4 regions of the Nonomuraea sp. NPDC049504 genome follow, and region 1 is predicted to be linked to each of the others. Evidence: riboswitches for the same ligand, from Rfam matches in the RefSeq annotation. Region 1 holds a riboswitch; each other region holds the start of a gene.
The links. A riboswitch is a leader RNA that binds a small molecule or an ion and turns the genes downstream of it on or off. The one in region 1 is predicted to bind cyclic di-AMP.

Region 1 (3,635 bases):
ATCAGGAACATGCCCTGCTGGCTGAGGTTGCGGACGCCGAGGATCAGCCCGGCCAGCCACACGGCCAGGCCCAGATCGCCGGTCAGGTAGGTGGCCAGGTACGGCATCAGCATGTAGAAGCCGATGTTGATGGTGAGCTGGTTGACCAGCAGCAGCCGGATCGGCTGGCTGAAAGATCGCACCTGCGCCGCCGTGTCCCTCACCGGCCGGCCCTCGCCGGGGAGACGACCGTCGTGCAGCGTGTCCAGCGGGTCACCTCGGCCTCGGCCGGGTGAATGATGTCGTCCGGTTCGGGCGCCGGCATGTGGCCGAGAAGTCCGAGGCCGTCACAGTAGGTGTCGTTGAAGATGGTGTCGAAGTAGCGTTGCGGTCCGTCGGGGAAGACCGCGGCGATGCGGGTGCCGGTGGGCTGGGTCCTGGCCAGCCAGGAGGCGACCAGCGCGACCGCGCCCACGCTCCACCCTCCGGTGGCGTAGTGGCCGGTGGCGAGGCGGCGGCATGCCCACACCGCCTCGGCCGGGGCCACCCAGTGGACCTCGCTGAAGCTGTCGTAGGCGACGTTGGCCGGGTGGATGCTGCTGCCCAGCCCGCGCATCAGCCGGTCGCGGGCGGGCTGACCGAAAATCGTGGAGCCGACCGTGTCGACCCCCACCAGGCGCGCCGACGGGCAGAGGCGCCGGAGTGTCCGGTACACGCCGGCGCTGTGTCCGCCGGTGCCGACACTGCACACCAGCAGGTCCACGTGGCCCAGTTGCCCGGCCAGCTCACGGGCGAGCGCATCGTAGGCGTTGACGTTGTCGGGGTTGCGGTACTGGTCCGGGCAGTACGCGGCCGGATGCTCCTGCAGGAGTTCGAGCACCCGCTGTCGCCGGGCCTGCTGCCAGCCGCCGGTTGGGTGCGGCCTGGCCACGGTGTCGATGCCTGCGCCATAGGCAGTGAGCAGCCGGTGCATCAGCGGTTCCATCCCCGGATCGCTGACCAGGGTGACCGGGTGCCGGTAGACGATGCCTGCCAGCGCGAGCCCCAGGCCCAGCGTGCCGCTGGTGGATTCGATGATCGGCGCGCCAGGCCTCAGCTCGCCCCGGCTACGGGCCTGGCCGATCATGTAGAGGCCGGGCCGGTCCTTGATGCCTCCCGGGTTGTGCCCTTCGAGCTTGGCCCAGAAGCCGCGTTCGCTGTCGCCCCACAGCTGGGGGATCCACAGCACGGGCGTGCCGCCTACCAGCCCGGGGAGGGAAGATCGCCGCGCAGCCTCCCAGATCCGGGCAGGCTGACGCCGATGGATGGTGTTCATGATGATGAGTCCTCGCCACTGTTAGCCATGCGGAGATGTACGGCAGACGCGGCCGAACCGGCACGCGCCGGGCGGGACTACACCCGGGACACGCACACCACAGTGAGCAGGGACGCCCCCGAGGAGGACCCCGTCAGGGACGGGCCGCCGGGCTTTGTCCGAGCCGTGAGCTCTTCGCCGCCTCCGGCCATCAAGGCCACCGGCCGGACGGCGCCGGCCGGGAACAGGTCCGGTGAGGACAGGGCGGCGGGGCTCTGGCACGATGCCGCATGGTGATGGTCGTCGCCCTTGTGATCCGGCGAGCCGTCGGCGTGTGCGATGGCATGCGTGTGATGAGGCGACGGCAAACCGTCGTGAGCATGCGGTCCGAAACCACACAGGAGCAGGTGGAACGCGGCGACGATCGCGAGCACCGCAAACCAGAGGCGCCCACGCGCGTGACGCGTGGAGCTGGATGAGCGGATAACGGCGATCACAGAAAACAACGCTACATCACTCTTCGTGCACTCCTGGTTGACGCTAGGTAATCACGCCGATGCGGGTGGCCTCGTCGCGCGCCCCGTCTTATCAGCGCCGAGATGCGACTCTGACCTCGGAGAGGCGACTCCATGCCCTGCCCGCAGTGCTGGAGCCACGACCTGCGAGCCGGACACTGGCTTCCCATCGTTCCTCTGCTTTCACTCCAGCCACTCTGTTCGGCCGCTGTCGAAGGGGCGAAAGGTAAAGAATTCGCCGCAGAAACCCCGGCAACATAGGGGATCTCGTGACATGCCCCTTACTGACTCGCGGACGTGACTTGCACCGCTCTATGCACTTTTCTTACCTTTAAGGGCCTGGGCGCGCCACCGCATTCGTACGGCGTGCTTCAGATTGCCGAGACCGTGCTCCACCTGCACCTATGTATGACCCGCGGGTGGAGGCGGCCGCCGAATCCGCGACCAGCGGAACCGGGGACCCAACGTCATTTGGGGTGAATCGGAACGCTTCACTGAGGCGCTTCAGTAGGGCACTTCCACGCCCGAACCCGTCAGCTAACCCGGTAGGCGGCATGGAAGCAAGGAGCAAACCCCAGCATGACCAAGACCGTCCTTTCCTCTGCCCTGCGCAAGGTGAATGCGTCCCGACTCGCGCTCGGGGCGGCTGTGACCGCCGGCGCCGTGCTGGCCGGAGCCCCCGCCTTCGCCGCGGATCATCAGGATGACCGTGCCCGGACTGCTGAGATGGCCACCCAGAACGCCGGCCGTGCGACGGCCGACGCGATGATCAAGATCGCGGAGTCGCAGGTGGGAATCACGGAGAACGCCGCCGGTGGCGGTACGCCGTTCCACCAGTGGTACATGTCGTCCCAGCGGGCGCTTGAGACCGTGCAGCGTGACGGTGGGAACGTCCAGGCCTACGCGAACGCACCGTGGTGCGCCATGTTCGTCTCCTGGGTCGGCGAGAAGGCCGGCGTCCGCCCGACGGCCGGCTGGGACGCCTACACCGTGACGTGGGCCAAGTGGTTCCAGGACAACGGGCGCTGGGGCACCACCGCCAAGCCCGGCGCTGTCGTCTACTTCTCCTGGGACGACAGGACCGTCAACAGCATCGACCACATGGGCCTGGTCAAGAAGGACAACCAGAACGGCACGATCACCACGATCGAGGGCAACACCGGCAACGGCAAGGTGGAGGAGCGTATCCGGCCCAAGTCGCAGGTGGTCGGTTACGGCTACCCGCAGTACAGGGCCTGACCGTGCAAAGACCTTCACCCTGATCGCACATCAGCGAGCCCGGCCCTGTGACGCGGGGCCGGGCTCGCTGATGTGTTGGGCCCCGCAGTGTCGGATCACTCACCGGAAGACGCCCGAGGGCAGTATCGGGCGACGCCGAACAGGAAGTCGCCACCGATGCGGGTGGCCCAGCGATCGCCAACCTCCAGGTGGTGGCGGGCCAGCTCGGCCAGGAATTCCCCAGCGGTGAACCGGTCCGCTTCAGGGTGGACGAACAGGTGCCTGTAGGTCGGGCGTGCCAGGGCGGCGGCCGTGACTTCCTCGAAGAACAGGCGTCCGCCAGGTTTCAGCACACGGCCGATCTCGGTCAGAGTCGTTCGCCAGTCGGGGATGTGGTGGATGATGCCGAAGTCGAAGACCGCGTCATAGCTCGAATCGTCGCTGCCGAATACGGAGCGCAGGTCGTTGGCGTCTCCTTGAGCCAGCCGGACACGTCCGGCGTAGCGGGAGAGCCGCACACGTGCGCGGCGCACCATCGCGGGATCCAGATCGACGGCGTCGACATGAGCGGCACCGAACTGGTCGAGAATCAGTTTGGTGCCGTACCCGCTGCCGCAGCCGATCTCCGC
Region 2 (3,635 bases), on a different contig from region 1:
TGTCATGAAGGTCGTGGTGGTCGGCGGGACCGGCCTGATCGGATCGAAGCTGGTGACCAGGCTGTCGCGCGACGGCCACGAGGCGGTGGCGGCCTCGCCGCGCACCGGGGTGAACACGCTCACCGGCGAGGGTCTCGCCGAAGCGCTGGAGGGGGCGCAGGTGGTGGTCGACGTGTCGAACGCGCCGTCGTTCGAACCGGCCGCCGTCCTGGAGTTCTTCGAGACCTCCACCGGCAACCTGCTGGCCGCCGAGTCTGAGGCGGGGGTCGGGCACCATGTCGCGTTGTCCATCGTGGGCACCGAACGCATGCCGGATAACGGATATTTCCGGGCGAAGGTCGCGCAGGAGCGGCTGATCGAGAAGTCGGGGATCCCGTACTCGCTGGTGCACGCGACCCAGTTCTTCGAGTTCGTGAAGGGCATCGCGGACGAGGCCGCCGACGGGGGAGTGGTGCGCATCGCGCCGGTGCTGTTCCAGCCGATCGCCGGGGACGACGTGGCGGCGGCGCTGTGCGAGGTCGCGGAGGGTACGCCGCTCAACGGCCGGCTGGAGGTCGCCGGGCCGGAACGGGTCAGGATGGACGAGTTCGTCCGGCAGGCGCTGGCGGGGCTCGGTGACCCCCGTGAGGTGGTCACCGACCCGCACGCGCGTTACTTCGGGAGCGAGCTCGGCGAGCACTCGCTCGTGCCGCTGGGGGAGGCGCGGCTCGGCGAGGCTCGCTACGGCGACTGGGCCGCCGCCCGGTAGCACGCCCGAGACGTCAGACGGACTGGCGGCCCAGGGCGCGGAGCTGGTCGGGCGTCAGAGCCGAGACGTTCTGGTCGATGGGGACGTCCGTGTACTGGTGGATCGCCCACGACTTCCAGTCGGCCGGCGGCGTGATCGCGCCCTTGGCCCGGCTGTAGTGGGCGACCCAGAGCGGGTACTGCGCCAGGCCGTGGCCGTAGGTGTCGGCGAAGTTCCAGCCGCTGTAGAAGAGCGGCTTGGTGCCGGTCTGGTTCTCCACGTACGACAGCCACGCCTTGGCCCAGGTGTTGACCTCGGCGACGGACTTGCCGTCGGTCGTCTCCAGGTCGAGGACCAGCAGGTCACCGGCCTTGGCGGGCTGGGCGTTCACCGCGGCCAGGAAGTGGTTGGCGTCGGCGATGGGGTCGTCGGCGGGGTGGCCGTAGTGGTAGGCGCCGCGCACGATGCCCTTCTCGCCGAGCTCCCGCCAGTGCCTGGCGAAGGAGGAGTCGACGAAGTCGGTCCCCTCGGTGGCCTTGATGATGCCGAACTGCGCCGAGCTGGAGCTCCAGTCGTACAGCGGCTCGTAGTGGGAGATGTCCAGGCCGTAGGTCAGGGCGGAGCTGTGCTGGGCCGCCTCGTGCGGGGCGACCTGGTCGGTGGTGGAGGCGTGTGCGGTGCCGGTGACGGCGGTGACGGCGGCGAGTACGGCTCCGCCGAGCGCCAGTCCGAGGCGCTTGCGGTTCTCGGCAAGCTTGGCCATGCGGATGTTGACTCCTTGCTTCCATGCCGCCTACCGGGTTAGCTGACGGGTTCGGGACTGGAAGTGCCCTACGGACGCGCATGAGCGGGCGTCCGATTCACCCCGGAAAGTGGGTCCCCGGTTCCGCGGGACGCGGATTCGGCGGCCGTACGCCGGAGGCGGCGTACGGTCCGGTCAAAGATGCGAGGTCACGCGCTGCGGTGGTCCCTCGACCCGCAAAAAGTACATAATTCGCAAAAGTATCTGCAAGTACTCCAAAGGGACTTTCACTCCGCTGGCCTGGTAAGCGGTTCGAAATCCCCGTGTACGTCGCGGATTCGGAAATGGGTAAAGTTTTCCGGCACTCACTCCAGACGGAGCGTGCTGGCCGTCCTCGAGAGGGTCTCCGGCGGCGGCGCGGCGCCGTACGACGGCACGAGCTCGCGCAACGCCGGCCGCCAGCCGTCCACCCGGCCGGGGAAGGCACGTCCGAGCACGTCCAGCATGATCGCCACGGACGCCGACGCCCCGGGTGAGGCCCCGAGCAGGGCGGCGAGCCCGCCGTGGGCCGACGTCACCACCTCGGTGCCGAACCCGGCGATCGACCCGCGCCCGTTCACCGGCTTGACCACCTGCACCCGCTGGCCCGCGGTGATCGGCTCCCAGTCCTCCGCCCGCGCCTCGGGGACGAACCTGCGCAGCGCCCGCAGCCGGTCGCCGCGCGTCTGCACGAGCTGCTCGACCAGGTAGCGCAGCAGGGCCGGCTCGGCGCGGGCGGCGCCGAGCAGCGTCATGACGTTGCCGGGCGTGACGGATCCCGGCAGGTCGGTGAGCCTGCCGCGTTTGAGGAAGCGCGGCGAGAACGCGGCGAAGGGCCCGAACATCAGGTACGTCCGCCCGTCCACGACCCGGGTGTCGAGATGCGGCACCGACAGGGCGGGCGCGCCCGGCTCGGCGTGGCTGTAGACCTTGGCGCGGTGCCCGGCCACCAGTTCGGCCCGGTCCGTACGCAGGAACCGCCCGCTGATCGGAAACCCCCCGTACGCCCGCGTCTCCGCCACCCCGGCGCTCTGCAGCAGCGGCAGCGTACCCCCGCCCGCCCCCAGGAACACGAACGACCCGCGCACCCCGTAGTCGCGGGCACCCGCCAGGTCGCACACGCGCAACCGCCACGACCTGCGGTCACGGGAGAGCCCGCGCACCTCGTGCCCGGTCCGCACCTCGACGCCGTCACGTTCGAGCGCGGCGAACAGCCGCCGGGTCAGCACGCCGTAGTCGACGTCGGTGCCGCCGCGAGAACGGCACAGCGCCACCTGCTCACCGGCGGGCCGACCGGCGAACATGAGCGGCAGCAGCTCCGCCATCACCGCCCGGTCGCGGATGAATTCGAGCCCTTCGAACAGCGGATGATCGCGCAGCGCCGCATGCCGCAGCCGCAGGTGCTCGACCCCGGCCGCGCCCCGGGCGAAGGAGAGGTGTGGCACCGGCCGGATGAACCCCGCAGGATCGCCCAGCGTGCCCTCCTCGACCAGGCTCGCCCACAGCTGCCGGGAGAGCTGGAACTGCTCGTTGATCGCGATGGCCCCGCCCACGTCGATCGAGCCGTCGCCGGTGAGCGGTGTGTAGTTGAACTCGCACAGTCCCGCGTGCCCGGTGCCGGCGTTGTTCCAGGCCGACGAGCTCTCCAGGCCGGGGCCGTCGAGCCGCTCCAGGACGAGCACCGACCAGTCCGGCTGCACGCGGCGCAGCAGCACGCCCAGGGTGGCGCTCATGATGCCACCGCCGACCAGGACCACGTCGTAGCCCATCCCGGCTCACCTCCAACTCATATGACATGTTCGCTACTTGTATAACAGCGGCCGCGCGGCGTGCGGGATCCGGAGTAGCGTGGATCTTCCAGCGCCCGTACGGCACAGGAGGTGATCACGATGCACCCGGTCTAGCGACGGCCCCATCCGGGGGCGTCACGGAGCCGAGAGGTGACCGTATGAGCAAGACCGACAAGACCCGTCCCTGGTGGGTGAAGATGGCCGAGGCGCCGATGGTGCACTGCCGGCCCGTTCACGACCACCGCGACGGCGTCTGCACCCTTCCCGGCCGCGTCGACCGCGAGAGCGCGTCGCTCAACCGGCGCATGAGCGGCTGCTACTGGCAGGCCACCGACAC
Region 3 (3,635 bases), on a different contig from region 1:
ATGGAGAAGATCTACCGGGACGGCCGGGCCAAGGCCATCGGCGTCTCGAACTTCACCGTCGAGACGCTCACCAGGCTCATGGACGAGGCCGACATCGTCCCCGCCATCAACCAGATCGAGCTCCACCCCTACTTCCAGCAGCGGCAGATGCGCGAGTTCCACGAGGCCAACGGCATCCTCACCGAGGCGTGGAGCCCGCTGGGGCAGGGCAGGGGGCTGCTCGACGACCCGGCGCTGCGGGTGCTGGCCGACAAGCACTGCAAGACGCCGGCGCAGATCGTGCTGCGCTGGCACCTGCAGCTCGGGAACGTGGTGATCCCGAAGTCGGTGACGCCGGCGCGGATCGCCGAGAACATCGACGTCTTCGACTTCATCCTGGACGCCGAGGACCTGGCGGCCATCGGGGCGCTCAGCCGGGGGCAGCGGCTCGGGCCCGACCCCGACTCGTTCGAGTGACGGATGTGACAAAACGACATTCCTGATATTTCCGGCACCACCGACATAAGCCCATATTTGCCTTCCGTATACGATCGCCGGCGTGCGAGATTTCACTTGGGGAATAGCCGCCACCGGCGGCATCGCCCGTACCGTGGGTGCGGCGATCGTGGCGGAGCCCGGCATGCGGGTGGCCGCCGTGGGAAGCAGGAATCTGGCCAGGGCGCAGACCCTGGCGTCGGATTTGGGCGCCGAGTCGGCGTACGGGTCCTATGAGGAGCTGTGCGCCGACCCGGCGGTGGACGCGATCTACGTCGCCACCCCGCACGCCCAGCACCTGCAGGTCGCCGCCGCCGCCATCGCGGCGGGCAAGGCGGTGCTGTGCGAGAAGCCGCTGGCCGCGACCGTGGACGACGCGGAGAAGATGGTGCGGCTGGCCCGTGAGGCCGGGGTCTTCCTGATGGAGGCCATGTGGATGCGGTTCAACCCGCTCATCAGGCGCATCAAGGAAGATCCCCGCTTCGGGGAGATCCGGTCGGTCCAGGCGAGCTTCGGCTTCGCCCATCCGTACGACCCGGCGCACCGCCTGTGGGCTCCGGAGCTGGGCGGCGGCGCGCTGCTCGACCTCGGGATCTACCCGTTCGGGCTGGCCCAGCTCATCCTGGGCATGCCCACCGGCCTGCACGTCACCGGCTCCCTGGCCCCGAACGGCGTTGACGCGGAGGCGGCCGGCGTCTTGCGTTACCCCGGCGGGCGGCACGCTCTCGTGGCCACCTCATTGCTCGGGAATTACCCGAACGGGGCCAGTGTTGTAGGTACGCAGATGCGGGCGGACATCCAGGCACCGTTCTGGGCACCGCAGCGGATCGTCCTCTCCGGGCCGGCGATGGAGCCGGAAGAGCACGTGCTCGACCCGGCCGACAACGGTTACGCCGGAGAGCTCCGCGAAGTCCGCGCCGCCGCGGCCGAAGGCAGGACCGAATCCTCGATCATGCCGCTTGACGAATCCCTTGCCATGATGGGGCTTCTGGCCGAGGCGCGCAGTCAGCTCGGCTGACTTTACTTTTATGGATTTGTAATCCTCTTGCCTCATGTATTACCTTATGGGACATCTTGAGGCATACGTCCGGTTTGTCCGGCTATGTCAGACCATCGCACGACACATCACAGGATCGTCCTGTGACCGCTGAATCCGCCACGCGCGGAACCGGGGACCCATGTCCTTTGGGGTGAATCGGCACTTCGGTGCCGTAGGGCAGCTTCCACGCCCGAACCCGTCAGCTAACCCGGTAAGCGGCATGGAAGCAAGGAGTAACCCCCTCGATGGCCAAGCATCGTCTTACCGCTGTCTCGAAGAGCACCATCGCCCGCGCCGTCCTCGGCGCCGGCGTCCTGGCCTCGGCCTTCGGCGTCCCCGCCGCGGCCCACGCCGACACCTCCACCGCCGTCGCCGCGGCCACCGCCGCGAAGCACCCGGCCACCGCGCTCGCCGCCCACAAGGCGGCCGAGCGTGACGAAACCAAGATCACCGCCACCGCCGACCAGGTCCTGGCCGTCGCCAGGGCGCAGGTGGGCGTCTCCGAGAACGCCAGCGGCGGCGGGACCAAGTTCCAGCAGTGGTACGCCAACTCCCAGCGTGCCGCCGAAACCGTCGCCCGTGACGGCGGCAGCCGCGCCGCCTACCTGAACGCCGCCTGGTGCTCGATGTTCGTCTCCTGGGTCGGCGAGCAGACCGGCGCCCGCCCGCAGGTCGGCTGGGACGCCTGGACCGTCGCCCACGCCAAGTGGTTCGCCGCCAACCAGCGCTTCGGCCACGAGGCCAAGCCGGGTGCCGTGGTGTTCTTCTCCTGGAAGGGCGGCAAGTCCCTGAGCGACATCCAGCACGTGGGCTTCGTCGTCAAGGACAACCACGACGGCACCATCTCCACCATCGAAGGCAACACCGGCAACGGCAAGGTCGAAGAGCGGGTCCGGCCGAAGTCGCAGGTCGTCGGCTACGGCTACCCCGAGTACGCCGGCTGACCTTCCCTCACGTCCCTCTTCCTGACAGCGGAACGCGCGCCCCTTCCCGGGGCGCGCGTTCGTCATGTCAGGAGATCGGCGTACGGCCCCGGGATCTGGCTGAGCCGGTCGTGGGTGCCGCACTGCACGATCCGGCCTTCGCCGAGGACGACGATCAGGTCCGCCATCCGCACGGTGGGGAAGCGGTGGGTGATCAGCAACGTGACGGCTCCCGGATGGCCCTTGGCCGCCTCGGCGTAGCGCGCGAAGACCGCGCTCTCGGCCGGTGCGTCCAGCGCGGCGGTCGGCTCGTCCAGCACCAGCAGCAACGGCTCCGTCCGCATCGACCCGCGAGCCAGGGCCAGCCGCTGCCACTGCCCGCCGGAGAGCCGTACACCGTGCTCGAACGTCTCCCCCAGCTCGGTCTCCAGTCCCTGAGGCAGCCCGGCGACCACCTGGCCGGCGTCGGCTCGTTCCAGCGCCCCCGCCACGGCCGCGGGGTCGCGCAGCTTGGGGAGATCCCCCACGCCGACCGTCTCGCCGGCCGTGAGCTCGAAGCGGACGTGATCCTGGAAGACCGCGCCGACCCTGGCCTGCCACGCGTCCTGCGCGAGGTCTCCGAGCGGACGGCCGTCCACCAGGATCGTGCCACGCGACGGCCGATGCAGCCCGCACAGCAGCTTCACCAGCGTCCCGGGACGGTAACCCGGTTCCGCCCAGCCGGTCAATTGCGGAAAGTTGTAAGGCGCCTTACCATTTGGCGATGATCCACGGTGAGCGGCCGTCGTACGACGAGATGGTGTCGATGCTGGGGGTGCCCTTCGCGGTCGAGGACGCCCGCGCCCGCTGGGGCAGGCTCGTGGAGGAGGCCAAGGACGGCAGGACCATCATGATCACCCGCGAGCGCTGGGAGTGGGCGGCCCTCGTGCCGCTCTCCAGGGTGGGCGGGGTGCTCACCGGCCTGCCGCTCGTGGGGCTGTCGACCGCGCGGTCCAAGCTGGGCGACCTCGTACGCCAGGTCGCCGACCCGTACGGCGAGCCCGTGCTGCTCGGCCGGCACCGCAAGCCGGTCGCCGGGCTGGTGGGCGCGCACGTCCTGCTCGGCAAGGACGCCCAGCAGGACCGCTCGGCCACCGCCGACGCCCTGCTGGTCGGCGGCCACACGATCACGCTGGCCCACGACCCGGCCGAGGGCCTCG
Region 4 (3,635 bases), on a different contig from region 1:
GCTGCCGCGAGAAGCACGCGCGGCTCTGATCGGCCCCAGCGGGCCGACCAGAGCCGGAGGGTTCAGGACGCGGTCAGCTTGGTGATCTCGGCGACGATGTCGGGCCACAGCGCCTTCGGCAGGTCATGCCCCATCCCCGGATACGTCACCAGCCGCGCCCCCGGCACCGCCTCCGCCGTCGCCCGGCCGCCGGCCGCCGGGATCAGCGGGTCGGCCTCGCCGTGGATCACCAGCGTGGAGGCGCGGACGCCGGCCAGCGCCTGCGTACGGTCGCCCGACGCCCTGATCGCCGCGAACTGCCGGGCCGTGCCCGCCGGATCGAAGCAGCGGTCGTAGGCCAGGCCGGCCCGTTCCCTGATGGCCTCCTCGTCCAGCTCGTAGCCCGGTGAGCCGATCGTCGACCAGGTCACCACCGACTGGTCGAGCACGCCGGCGCGGTCGGCCGGCGGCGGCGTCATGAGCGCGGTCATCGCCTCGGGGGTGGGCGGGGCGACGTCGGGTCCCGGCGTGGACATGATGGAGGTCAGGGTCAGCACCCGCTCGGGGTGCTCGATGGCCAATGTCTGGGCGATCATGCCGCCCATCGAGGCGCCCACGACGTGCGCGGACGGCCAGCCGATGGCGTCCATGAACGCGGCGGTGTCGGCGGCCATGTCCGTCAGCGAATACGGCGCGGGCGCCCCCGGCTGGGGGACGCCCGCGTCGTGGATGTGCGTGGACAGTCCCGCGTCGCGGTTGTCGAACCGTACGACGTGGTGTCCCTGCTCCGCGAGGAGCCGGCAGAACCCTTCGTCCCACTGGATGAGCTGGGCGCCGAGCCCCATGATCAGGAGGAGCGGCCGCCCTGTGGGTGCGCCGAAGCTGTCATAGGCGATCTCAATGCCGTTTGCGGCTACACGGGTCGTCACGCAGGCCAGAATGTCATTCTGGTACACGTGGCGTAAAGCCGTCAGCGGGCGGCCGGTACGGCGATGCCACCGGCCTGGGAGTCCTGCTCCTGGTCGGCGGGCGGGGGCGCCGGGTTCCTGTCACGCCTGGACCAGGCGCCGGTCGAGAACGGGACCGGGTGGTTCTTCTTGCCCACGCCGTCGCCCCACTTGGTGATGACGTACTCGACCTCGATGTGGCCCTGGCCGCCGACGCCGTCCACACCGAGCGTGCTGGAGTTGAACCTGCCGCCGGTCAGCTCGGCGAACGTCTTGGCGTCGAGATCGAGCATGATGCCGCGGTTGGAGGGCTCGCCCGGCCCGCGGTCACCGACGAAGAAGGGCGCCTTCTTGCCCTTGTAGACCACGTAACCCTCGGTCATCAGCGGCCAGCTCGGGCTGGCCGCCAGACCCTTCTGCATGGGCTTGCCGCTGGCCGGCAGCCCGGTGTCACCGGCCCGGCCGGAGGCGTCGTCCCAGAAGTACGAGGCCGTGGTCGAGCCCTTGAGCAGGATCTTCCTGTCTTTGTCGGGGGTGTCGGCGTGCGCGGCCGTACTGGCGCAGGTCAGCATGCCGACGCAGCAGGCGGTCAGCGTGGCGAGGGAACGCAGGCTGAAACGAGCAGACATGAAGCAGCAAACCCTTCACGAGGGGACGGGGGAGTTGCGCTCGGGCGCGAGGGGATGGGGGCGCGGCGGGGCGGGGGACCCCGCGGCGCTACGCGGAGCGCAAATGACGAGCCTGGGGAAGGGGGCCGCTCAGCGGGCGGCCGTCAAAGAGCGGTCTGGGGGTACGACGCGCTGGAACATGTAATACGTGATCCTCTCCATCACGCCTACCGGGTTAGCTGACGGGTTCGGGCGGTGGAGTTGCCCTACCGGCCGCGCGGGCCGGATTCACCCCGAATGCGGGTGGTTCCCCGGTTCCCGAATGGTTCGGGATTCGGCGCCAGCCGGTCGTCCGTCTTGGGTAAGGACTAGGTCACCGGCTGGTAATGGCGAACACTCTAACGACGGGATCGGACACCCGCAAACGTTTCACCACGAATCGGACAAAGATCTACCTTCAGCGGGAATGCATACAAAAAGGGGGCACGGCATGCCGTGCCCCCTGAGGATTCAGTCCTCAGCCGCCGCTCTTGCGCCTGAACGATCTCTTATTGGCAGCCGGACCGTGCGCCCCGTGAATCTTCGATGGGTCGACGCCCCTGCCACCCGCGCCCGAGCCCGCCTGCTGGCTGCGCTTGCGCTCCAGCGCTTCGCGGAACTTGCGCTTCATCTCGTCCTCGGGAGTTTCGCTGACTTCCGGCTCCGGTGTATCCGCCATGAGGACCTCCATGGTGTTGGGGACACTCAAAGCTTCGCACGCCCCCGCTCATGACGCGAAACCGGCCTCCACCGTGTCTTCAGGCCGCCGCGGCGGCCGGTCCGCCGGCTCTGCCGGGTCCGCGAGCCGCCTGTCGGGCAGCGCCACCAGCGCGACCAGGGCGATCACCGCGCCCGCCACCCCGAGCGACGGCACGACCAGCGCGGCTGCGGAGGCGTGCGCGGCTGCGGCACCCGCCCCGGGTACGCTCGCGGCGAACTCCGCCGTGTAGAGCGTGCCGCCGACGGCCAGCGCCACCGAGCCGCCGATCTGCCGGAAGAAGGCCAGGTTCGCCGAGGCGACGCCGAGGTGGCGCGGCTCCACCGACTGCTGCGCGGCCACCGTCAGCCCGGACAGCATCGGCCCCATGCCGAGCCCCAGCGGCAGCATCCACAGCGCGACCGCGAGGCCGGGGCTGTCCACCGCCAGGTTGAGGCAGAGCAGCGCGCCCGCGACCAGCAGGAACGGCGAGACGAGCAGCCACGGCTTGTACCGCCCGGTCCGCGACATCAGCGCGCCCATGAGCACGCTGCCGGCGACCATGCCCAGCGTCAGCGGGTAGATCCGCAGCCCCGACTCGGTGGCGGCCACGCCCAGCGCCTCCTGGAAGTAGCGGGGCAGGAAGACGACACCCGCGTACATGCAGAAGGCCGTGACGAACGAGGTGAGGTTGACCAGCGTGTACGACCGGTTGGCGAACAGCTCCATCGGCATGATCGGGCTGGCCGCGCGCCGCTCGACCGCCACGAAGACGGCCAGCAGCACCAGCGCCAGCAGGATCGGCCCCGCCACGGCCACGTCGGTCCAGGTGTGACCGTCGAGCCCCTTCTCGGTCAGGCCGAGCAGCAGGGACGTGACGGCCACGGTGAATACCGCGATGCCGGCGTAGTCGGGCCTGCCGCCGCCGGTGCCGGGCCGGCGCGGCAGCCGCAGCACGATGATCGCGATCAGCACGAGGCCGATCGGCACGTTCACGTAGAACGCCCAGCGCCAGCTCGCGTGGTCGGTGAACAGCCCGCCCAGGAACGGCCCCGCCAGGAACGACAGCCCCATCACGCCCCCGAGCGCCCCCTGCACGCGGGCCCCGCCCGAGCCGGGCGGGAACATCTCCATGACCAGCGCGATCGACAGCGGCAGCAGCGCGCCCGCGCCGAGCCCCTGGAGGGCGCGGAAGGCGATGAGCTGCGTCATGTCCTGCGCCGCCCCGGACAGCGCCGAGCCGATGAGGAACACCGCCATGCCGATCAGCAGCAGCGGCTTCCTGCCGTGCTGGTCGGACAGCCGCCCGTAGAGCGGCACGGTGACCGTGGAGGTCAGCAGGTAGGCGGTCACCGCCCACGTGTA

Region 2: another riboswitch for cyclic di-AMP. It lies ahead of AB0K28_RS35615 (GH25 family lysozyme); the one in region 1 lies ahead of AB0K28_RS17140 (CHAP domain-containing protein).
Region 3: another riboswitch for cyclic di-AMP. It lies ahead of AB0K28_RS08410 (CHAP domain-containing protein); the one in region 1 lies ahead of AB0K28_RS17140 (CHAP domain-containing protein).
Region 4: another riboswitch for cyclic di-AMP. It lies ahead of AB0K28_RS16130 (hypothetical protein); the one in region 1 lies ahead of AB0K28_RS17140 (CHAP domain-containing protein).

The regions. Positions count from the first base shown of each region.
Region 1 covers NZ_JBFAPT010000008.1:51,882-55,516, forward strand. Annotated here, with positions in the region: gene AB0K28_RS17125 (MFS transporter) at 1-182, opposite strand, end outside; gene AB0K28_RS17130 (PLP-dependent cysteine synthase family protein) at 200-1,294, opposite strand; gene AB0K28_RS17135 (hypothetical protein) at 1,372-1,770, opposite strand; cyclic di-AMP (ydaO/yuaA leader) riboswitch at 2,209-2,355, shown strand; gene AB0K28_RS17140 (CHAP domain-containing protein) at 2,368-3,027, shown strand; gene AB0K28_RS17145 (class I SAM-dependent methyltransferase) at 3,123-3,635, opposite strand, start outside.
Region 2 covers NZ_JBFAPT010000022.1:172,644-176,278, forward strand. Annotated here, with positions in the region: gene AB0K28_RS35610 (SDR family oxidoreductase) at 5-748, shown strand; gene AB0K28_RS35615 (GH25 family lysozyme) at 762-1,490, opposite strand; cyclic di-AMP (ydaO/yuaA leader) riboswitch at 1,503-1,644, opposite strand; gene mqo (malate dehydrogenase (quinone)) at 1,835-3,277, opposite strand; gene AB0K28_RS35625 (hypothetical protein) at 3,457-3,635, shown strand, end outside.
Region 3 covers NZ_JBFAPT010000003.1:421,019-424,653, reverse strand. Annotated here, with positions in the region: gene AB0K28_RS08420 (aldo/keto reductase) at 1-456, shown strand, start outside; gene AB0K28_RS08415 (Gfo/Idh/MocA family oxidoreductase) at 539-1,492, shown strand; cyclic di-AMP (ydaO/yuaA leader) riboswitch at 1,610-1,746, shown strand; gene AB0K28_RS08410 (CHAP domain-containing protein) at 1,759-2,457, shown strand; gene AB0K28_RS08405 (ABC transporter ATP-binding protein) at 2,520-3,164, opposite strand; gene AB0K28_RS08400 (hypothetical protein) at 3,200-3,635, shown strand, end outside.
Region 4 covers NZ_JBFAPT010000007.1:181,756-185,390, reverse strand. Annotated here, with positions in the region: gene AB0K28_RS16140 (helix-turn-helix domain-containing protein) at 1-29, shown strand, start outside; gene AB0K28_RS16135 (alpha/beta hydrolase) at 63-908, opposite strand; partial or broken gene AB0K28_RS16130 (hypothetical protein) at 1,073-1,498, opposite strand; cyclic di-AMP (ydaO/yuaA leader) riboswitch at 1,744-1,884, opposite strand; gene AB0K28_RS16125 (DUF5302 domain-containing protein) at 2,052-2,252, opposite strand; gene AB0K28_RS16120 (MDR family MFS transporter) at 2,301-3,635, opposite strand, start outside.